DNA from 2 places in the Glycomyces sp. NPDC048151 genome. Region 2 is predicted to be linked to the other one. Evidence: riboswitches for the same ligand, from Rfam matches in the RefSeq annotation. Region 2 holds a riboswitch; the other holds the start of a gene.
The links. Region 2 has a riboswitch for cyclic di-AMP ahead of ACGGCP_RS02400 (NlpC/P60 family protein). Riboswitches for the same ligand answer to the same signal wherever they lie in the genome.
Positions count from the first base shown of each region.

Region 1: linked by a shared signal. The riboswitch ahead of ACGGCP_RS05330 (C40 family peptidase) and the one ahead of ACGGCP_RS02400 (NlpC/P60 family protein) in region 2 are both predicted to bind cyclic di-AMP.

Region 1 covers NZ_JBIDBB010000002.1:404,869-408,262, reverse strand. Annotated here, with positions in the region: gene ACGGCP_RS05335 (sigma-70 family RNA polymerase sigma factor) at 1-318, shown strand, start outside; gene ACGGCP_RS05330 (C40 family peptidase) at 657-1,649, opposite strand; cyclic di-AMP (ydaO/yuaA leader) riboswitch at 1,657-1,822, opposite strand; gene ACGGCP_RS05325 (spermidine synthase) at 2,249-3,070, opposite strand; gene ACGGCP_RS05320 (MerR family transcriptional regulator) at 3,067-3,394, opposite strand, start outside.
Region 2 covers NZ_JBIDBB010000001.1:515,561-518,954, forward strand. Annotated here, with positions in the region: gene ACGGCP_RS02395 (beta-N-acetylhexosaminidase) at 1-114, shown strand, start outside; gene ACGGCP_RS02400 (NlpC/P60 family protein) at 319-1,257, opposite strand; cyclic di-AMP (ydaO/yuaA leader) riboswitch at 1,266-1,437, opposite strand; gene ACGGCP_RS02405 (metal-sensitive transcriptional regulator) at 1,628-1,978, shown strand; gene ACGGCP_RS02410 (heavy-metal-associated domain-containing protein) at 1,975-2,217, shown strand; gene ACGGCP_RS02415 (hypothetical protein) at 2,346-2,525, shown strand; gene ACGGCP_RS02420 (sugar ABC transporter permease) at 2,644-3,394, opposite strand, start outside.

The sequences.
Region 1 (3,394 bases), on a different contig from region 2:
CTCGACACGCCGATCGGCGACGACGGCGACACCAACCTCGGCGACCTCGTCGCCGACTCCGACGAGCCCAGCCCCGAGGACGTCGTCCTCGCCGGGATGGAGCGCCAGCGGATCGAGATGATGCTCAACCACCTCGACGAGCGCTCCGCCGGGATCGTCAAGGCCCGCTACGGACTCGAGGACGGCCGCGAGCACTCGCTCACGGAGGTCGCGCACCGGTTCCACCTGTCGCGCGAGCGCATCCGCCAGCTCGAGATCCAGGCGCTGGCCCGCCTCAAGGAGCTGGCCAACGACCAGGTCATGGCCGAAGCGGCCTAAGCAGCACTAGACCACATAGGCGGAAGGGCCGGGGCGAACGCCCCGGCCCTTCCGTCGTACCCGGCCCTTCCGTCGTACCCGGCCCTTCCGTCGTACCCGGCCCTTCGGTCGTACCCGGCCCTTCCGTCGTGCCTGCGCGAATGCGGCGGAGACGGGGCAGGCTCACTCGCCGAGCGCCGAGCGCCGAGCGCCGAGCGCCGAGCGCCGAGCGCGCGGTCGCGAGCCGTGTCGTACCCGCCGGGCATCATCGAAACCGGGGGCGGATACGAACGCGAGCGCGGCTCGCCAGCATCGCTGGCGAGCCGCGCTCGTCGTCGTCGTTGTCGTGCTTCGGTGCGTCAGACGCGGCGGTAGCCGTCGACCGACATGCCCATGTACTCCAGCTTCGTGATCTTCACGACGTCGCCGGGCTTGGGGGCGTGGATGACCTCGCCGCCGCCGATGTACATGGCGACGTGGTTCTGGCCGTTGTAGAAGATCAGGTCGCCCGGCTGCAGGTCGCTGCTGTCGATCGCGCTGGTCTCGTCCCACATCGCCCACGTGGAGTGGGTCAGCGAGATGCCGGAGACGCCGTACGCGCCGGAGATGAGGCCGGAGCAGTCCCAGGTGTCGGGACCGGCGGCGCCGAACACGTAGGACTCGCCGAGCTGGTCCTTCGCGAACTGGACGGCGGCCGTGGCGGCGTCGGCGCTGTAGGCCGCGGTCGAGCCGGAATCGGAGGAGGACGAGGAAGAGGAAGAGGAAGCCGACTCGCTGGAGGCCTCGGCCTCAGCGGCGGCGGCTTCGGCCTCGGCGGCCTCGGCTTCGTCGTGGGCCTTCTCGGCCTCGTCGATCTGCTTGTCGAGGCCCGCGATCTCCTTCTCGACGGTCGTGATGTCGGTCGTGAGCGCTTCGGCGGTCTCGGCGGCGTCCTGCGCCTCGTCGAACTTGTCGGACTGCTCCTGCGCGTAGGCCACGAGGGTGGAGACCTTCGCGTCGAGGTCGTCCTCGGCGGATTCGACCGCGGCGGTGACGACGGTGAGCTGCGCGTTCGAGGTGCCGTACTCGGCGGCTGCCGCGTCGATGACGGCCTGGGCCGCGTCGAGGCGGGCCTGGAGGTCCGTGAGGTTGTCGGCGGAGGCGTCGCGCTGGGTCTCGAGATCGGTGAGGTAGTCCTCGATCTCGGCCGCGGACGCGGTGCTGTAGTCGATGTCGGCCGCGTCGGCGTGTGAGCCGGCGAAGGCGGTCACGAGCCCGACGGTGGCGACGGTGACGCCGGTGTAGGCGGCGACGCGCCGGATGATGGCGCTGGTTCGGGAACGGTATGCGGTTGCGGAGCAGGCGTGAGCCACTAGGTGGCCTTTCTTCCTCGGCCGCCTACCGGGTTAGCTGTCGGGTTCGGGCAGGGAAGAGCGCCCTACCCGCTGCGGCTGCGCTGCAGCGGGATTCACCCCGTGTGCCACGGTTCGAACTGGGGGGTGCGGCACGGCTGGGTCCCCGGCCCGCGCATCGGTGTATCGCCCGGAACCGGGAGGAACGGACGTCATGCGAGCGCGGCTCGGCAGGTCCGGACGGGTGGGTCTCTGGGGGAACCCTGCTGACCCGAACGGAACAGGCGCCGACGCTAACCCATGGTGACCGGCATCGCCAAGTCCTCTGTGAGTCGCTCCACAGTCCAGTAACGGACAGTGAGGACGCGAGGGGAGACAGGGCCACTATCCAGCGGGTTTATTGTCCGAACGGCCCACGTGGAGGTGGGCCGGGCGGCGGTCGGGACGAGCGGGCGGCACTGGCCGCGCGGAAGCGCGGAGGGCTCGGGTTCGAAACCGCCCCCGGTTTCGATGATGCCCGGAGGGTGCGACATCGGGCCGGGCCACGATCGCGGCGGCGGCAGCGGGGGCGGTCGGTAACGGCGGCGAGAGGGCGACTGCGATGCGATCGCGGGCGGCGGTCAGAAGCTGCGGAGGGAGCGCGGGGGCGGCGGGGACTGGATCGCGGTCGCGTCCGTCGCCGGGGGAGCGCCGCCGATGTACTCCTTCAGCTCGGTGCCCTCCAAGACCCGGCACGGGAAGGCCGCGCCCGCGCAGCGGCGACGCAGGGCCGCGATCGGCAGCTCGACGTCGGCGGCCACCGCGACCACGTTCCCGAACCGCCGCCCGCGCAGGACCGCGGGCTCGGCCATGACCGCCACGTGCTCCCACACCGCGCCCATCGCCGCGAGCGCGGGCTTGAGGAACTGCATCTTGCCGCCGTCGCACAGGTTCACCGCGTAGTGCCCGCCCGCGCGCAGCACCCGCCGCGCCTCGTGCAGGAACTCGGTGCTCGTGACGTGCGCGGGCACCCGCGCGCCCGCGTACACGTCGGTGACGATCAGCTCGTAGCTCGCGTCCGGCGCCGACTCGACGGCCTCGCGCGCGTCGGTGTGCCGGATCTTCACCTTCACCCCGCGCGGCAGCGGCGCCTCGGCGCGCACGAGCGCCACGAGCTCCTGGTTCGTCTCGACCGCCTGCTGGTAGGAGCCGGGCCGGGTCGCCGCCACGTACCGGGCCATCGCGAGACCGCCCGCGCCCAGGTGCAGGGCCCGCAGCGGCCGCTTCGGCTCGTCCATCGCGTCGATGAGGTACGCGATCCGCTGCATGTACTCCGCATCCAGATAGGACGGGTCGTCAAGGTCGACCGTGGCCTGCACGACCTCGTCAGCGACGAGGTGCAGCAGGTTCGGGCGTGACGGGTCGCGGTCGATGCGCAGGGCGGGCTTCTCGGACGGGTTCACGGACCCATTGTGCCCGAGGGCCCCTGCCCGGCCTGGGTCCTGGCCGAGGCCGCGACGTGCGCGATGCGCCGCAGCGCCGCGAACACCGTCTCGCCCAGCACCGTCGCCACGACCGCCTGCTCCACGTTCACGCCCTCGATCCGGGTCGCCTCCGCGATCGCCTCCATGTCCGCCGACGCCAGCGCCGCCGCCGCGTCCGCGTAGTGGCCCAGCACCTCCTGCGGGTCCGGGTTCCCCAAGCGGTAGAACGCGGAGAGCGCGGTGACCAGCGCGTCCCGGTAGTTCGGCGGCGCGACCTCGGCCCAGCCGTACTCGTTCAGCAGC
Region 2 (3,394 bases):
CACGCCATGGGCATCGGCTACCGTCCGCTGACGGGCCCGAAGCCGTGGCAGAAGGGCGGCACGGGCCGGTACGAGCGCTTCGACTGGGAGTTCACCGCGCCCGAGGTCGAGTAGCCCCCGAAACGTCTTGGTATGAAACGAAACCCGTGCGGGCCGAAGGATCGGCCCGCACGGGTTTCTCTACTATGAAATCAGTCCCCGACGGCGGTATCGGCGCATTGCGGGTCAGCAGCAGGGTCAGCAATCGGGACCGCCGGTGCCGCCGCCGGGGAGTCTGCGTCCCGGGCCCCGCCGGGCCCGGGGGAGCTTCCGCTGCCGCTAGGGGCGCCCGTACCCGTCGATGCCCATGATGTCGATGTCGGCGATCTTGACGACGGTGGTCGAGTTGGGGGCGTGGATGATCTGGTCGCCGCCGATGTAGATGGCGACGTGGCTCAGGCCGTTGTAGAAGACGAGGTCGCCTTCCTGGAGCTCGTCGCGGGAGATACGCGCGGTCTCGTTCCACTGCATCTCGGTGTTGTGCGAGAGCGAGACGCCGACCGCGCCCCACGCGCCCTGGGTGAGGCCGGAGCAGTCCCACTCGTCCGGCCCGGCCGCGCCGTACACGTACGGGTCGCCGAGCTGGTCGTACGCGAAGTCGACGACGCCGGAGGAACCGGTGTAGTCGCCCCAGTCGGGCTCGGGGTTCTCCTCGGCGTACGCGTCGTCGTACTCCTCCTCGAGGGCGGCGATCTCGTCCTCGATCTCCTCCTGCTGCTTCTCGATGTCCCCGAGGATCTCGTCGGCGCTCGCCTTGAGCGTCTCCAGTTCCGTCCTGCGGGTCTCGAGCTCCTGGACCTGGGTCAGGTTCGCCTGCAGCGCCTCGTTCTCGGCGGCGGTGAGGTTGTCGAGGTACATCAGGCGGTCGGCGAAGTCGGCGGGGTCGCCGGCGAGCACGGAGTTGACCATGGCGAAGTCGCCCGCGGTGTACGCCGAGGCGGCGTATTCGGCGAGGGCCTCGTTCGCGGCGGCGGTGGACGCTTCGAGGTCGGGCAGCTGGGCCTCGATCTCGGCGATGAGCCGGTTGGCGTCGTCGAGCTCTTCGCGCTTGGCGTTGTAGTCCTCGATGACCTTCTCGAGCTCGGAGTGGCGCTCGTCGATCTCGGCCTGGATCTCCTCGCTCGTCTGCGCGTTCGCCGAAGAGGTCGTGAACAGCGAGGCGGTCACGGGGATCAGTGCTGCGGCCATGACGGCGGCAGTGATTCGCCGGGTACGCACCAGGGAGGCGCTCCTTCCTTTGGCCGCCTACCGGGTTAGCTGTCGGGTTCGGGCGGAAGGAAGGGTCGCCCTACGCGCCCGGGGACGCGATTCACCCCGTCGGCTCTGCGTTGGACGCCGACTGCTGGTTCCCCGGTTCAGTGGGACTGGGGTGCCCCTCCGACTCGGCGGTGCCGCTCGGCGGGTGCGGGGTGCCCCCGAGTTTCCGACGCGACGGGTTCACGTTAGAGGCCCTTGTGGCCCTTGACAAGGGCGGGGGGAGAATTTTTCACACAATGGCACGGAATACTACGGGCCGCTGCACTGAGCTGACGAGCAGTTGCCGAGATACCCCTAAGGGGTATAGACTGGCGACCGGAGGGAAACGAACATGGCGAACGAACCGACCGACACAGCGGAGCCGACCGAGGGTTCGCCCGCGCACGACGGCCACGACCACTACTGGTACCACGGCGACAAGGCGGCCATCACCCGCCGCCTCAAGCGCATCGAAGGCCAGATCCGGGGCATCCAGCGGATGGTCGACGACGACCAGTACTGCATCGACATCCTGACCCAGATCTCCGCCTCCACCAAGGGGCTCCAGGCCGTCGCGCTCAACCTCCTCGAAGGCCACCTGGCCCACTGCGTCGCCGAAGCGCAGACCTCGGGTGACCCGACCGCCGCCGAAGCCAAGGTCAAAGAGGCCTCGGACGCGGTGGCCCGACTGCTCAGAACCTGAACACCACCGCGCCCACCGAAGGAGAACCAATGGAGACCGTCTACGAAGTCAAGGGCATGACCTGCGGCCACTGCGTCGGCAGCGTCACCCAGGAGCTCACCGCCCTCCCCGGCGTCCAGAACGTCGCCGTCGTCCTCGAGACCGGCAAGGTCACCGTCACCAGCGAGACCCCCCTCACCGACGACGCCGTCCGCGAAGCCGTCGACGAGGCCGGGTACGAACTCGTCGGCCAGGCCTAGCCTGCACACCCGGAAAGGCCCTGAACACCCGTTCACCGGGTGTTCAGGGCAAATTTATGGCTCGCAAGCTTCGCCAAGGCCGCCTCTTCGTTGCCGCGGCCGGGTGTCCCTGAAGTACAGTCGGTGACATGGCAGTCTCCGACGACGAACGCTCCGTAGAGCTCGACGAGGACTTCTCCGTGCTCCCGGACCAGACCTCCGACGACACCGACCGTGGCTGGGGCGAGACCCCCGTACGCCGCCCCCGCAAGTCCGAGTTCTCGGCCCGCGACCTCGACCTCCTCGCCGAACGCCCCCCGCACTGGTAGCCCCAGGCACGAAAAAGGCCCGGACCCCGGAGAGGGAGGCTCTCCAGAATCCGGGCCTTCGTTCACCTGCCCTGGGGGACAGGATTTGTTGTGTCGAGCAGTTGGTCTCTCGTAGCCGCTAGCCCTTCACCGCTCCGCCCGTCAGGCCGGAGACGATATAGCGCTGCAGGCTCATGAACACGCCCACCGTGAGCACCGAGGTCAGCAGCGTCCCCGCCGCGAAGATCCCGAAGTAGCTCGCCGGCGAGTTGTCCGCCGTCAGCGTCTTCAACCCCACCGCGAGGGTCATCTCCGGCCGGTCGGTCAGGAACAGGCTCGCCAGCACGAAGTCGTTCATCGTGCCCACGAACGCCAGGATCCCCGAGATCGCGATGATCGGCGCCGCCAGCGGCAGGATCATGCCGAAGAAGATCTGCGCGTGCGTCGCGCCGTCGATCGTCGCCGCCTCGTCCAGCTCCTTCGGGATCGTGTCGAAGAAGCCCTTCATCAGCCACGTCGAGACGCCCAGCGCCCCGCCCATGTACACCAGCATCAGGCCGAGCTTCGTGTTCAGGCCGACGATCGGGTAGTACTCGCCGAGGCTGCCGAAGATCAGGTACAGCGCCACCACGGCCAGGAACGCCGGGAACATCTGGATGAGCAGGAGGAACAAGAGCATCGGGCGGCGGCCCCTGAACCGGAACCGGCTGAACGCGTACGCCGCGAGCGACGAGATGAAGATCGAGATGAACGCCGCCGGGATCGCGATCACCAGCGAGTTCATGAACCACGACGCGAACGGCACGTTGTCGTCGGTGAACAGTTTCTGGAAGTTGTTCAGCCCGAACTCGGTCGGCAGCAGGCTCGTCGAGGACATGGTGCCGTTCGGG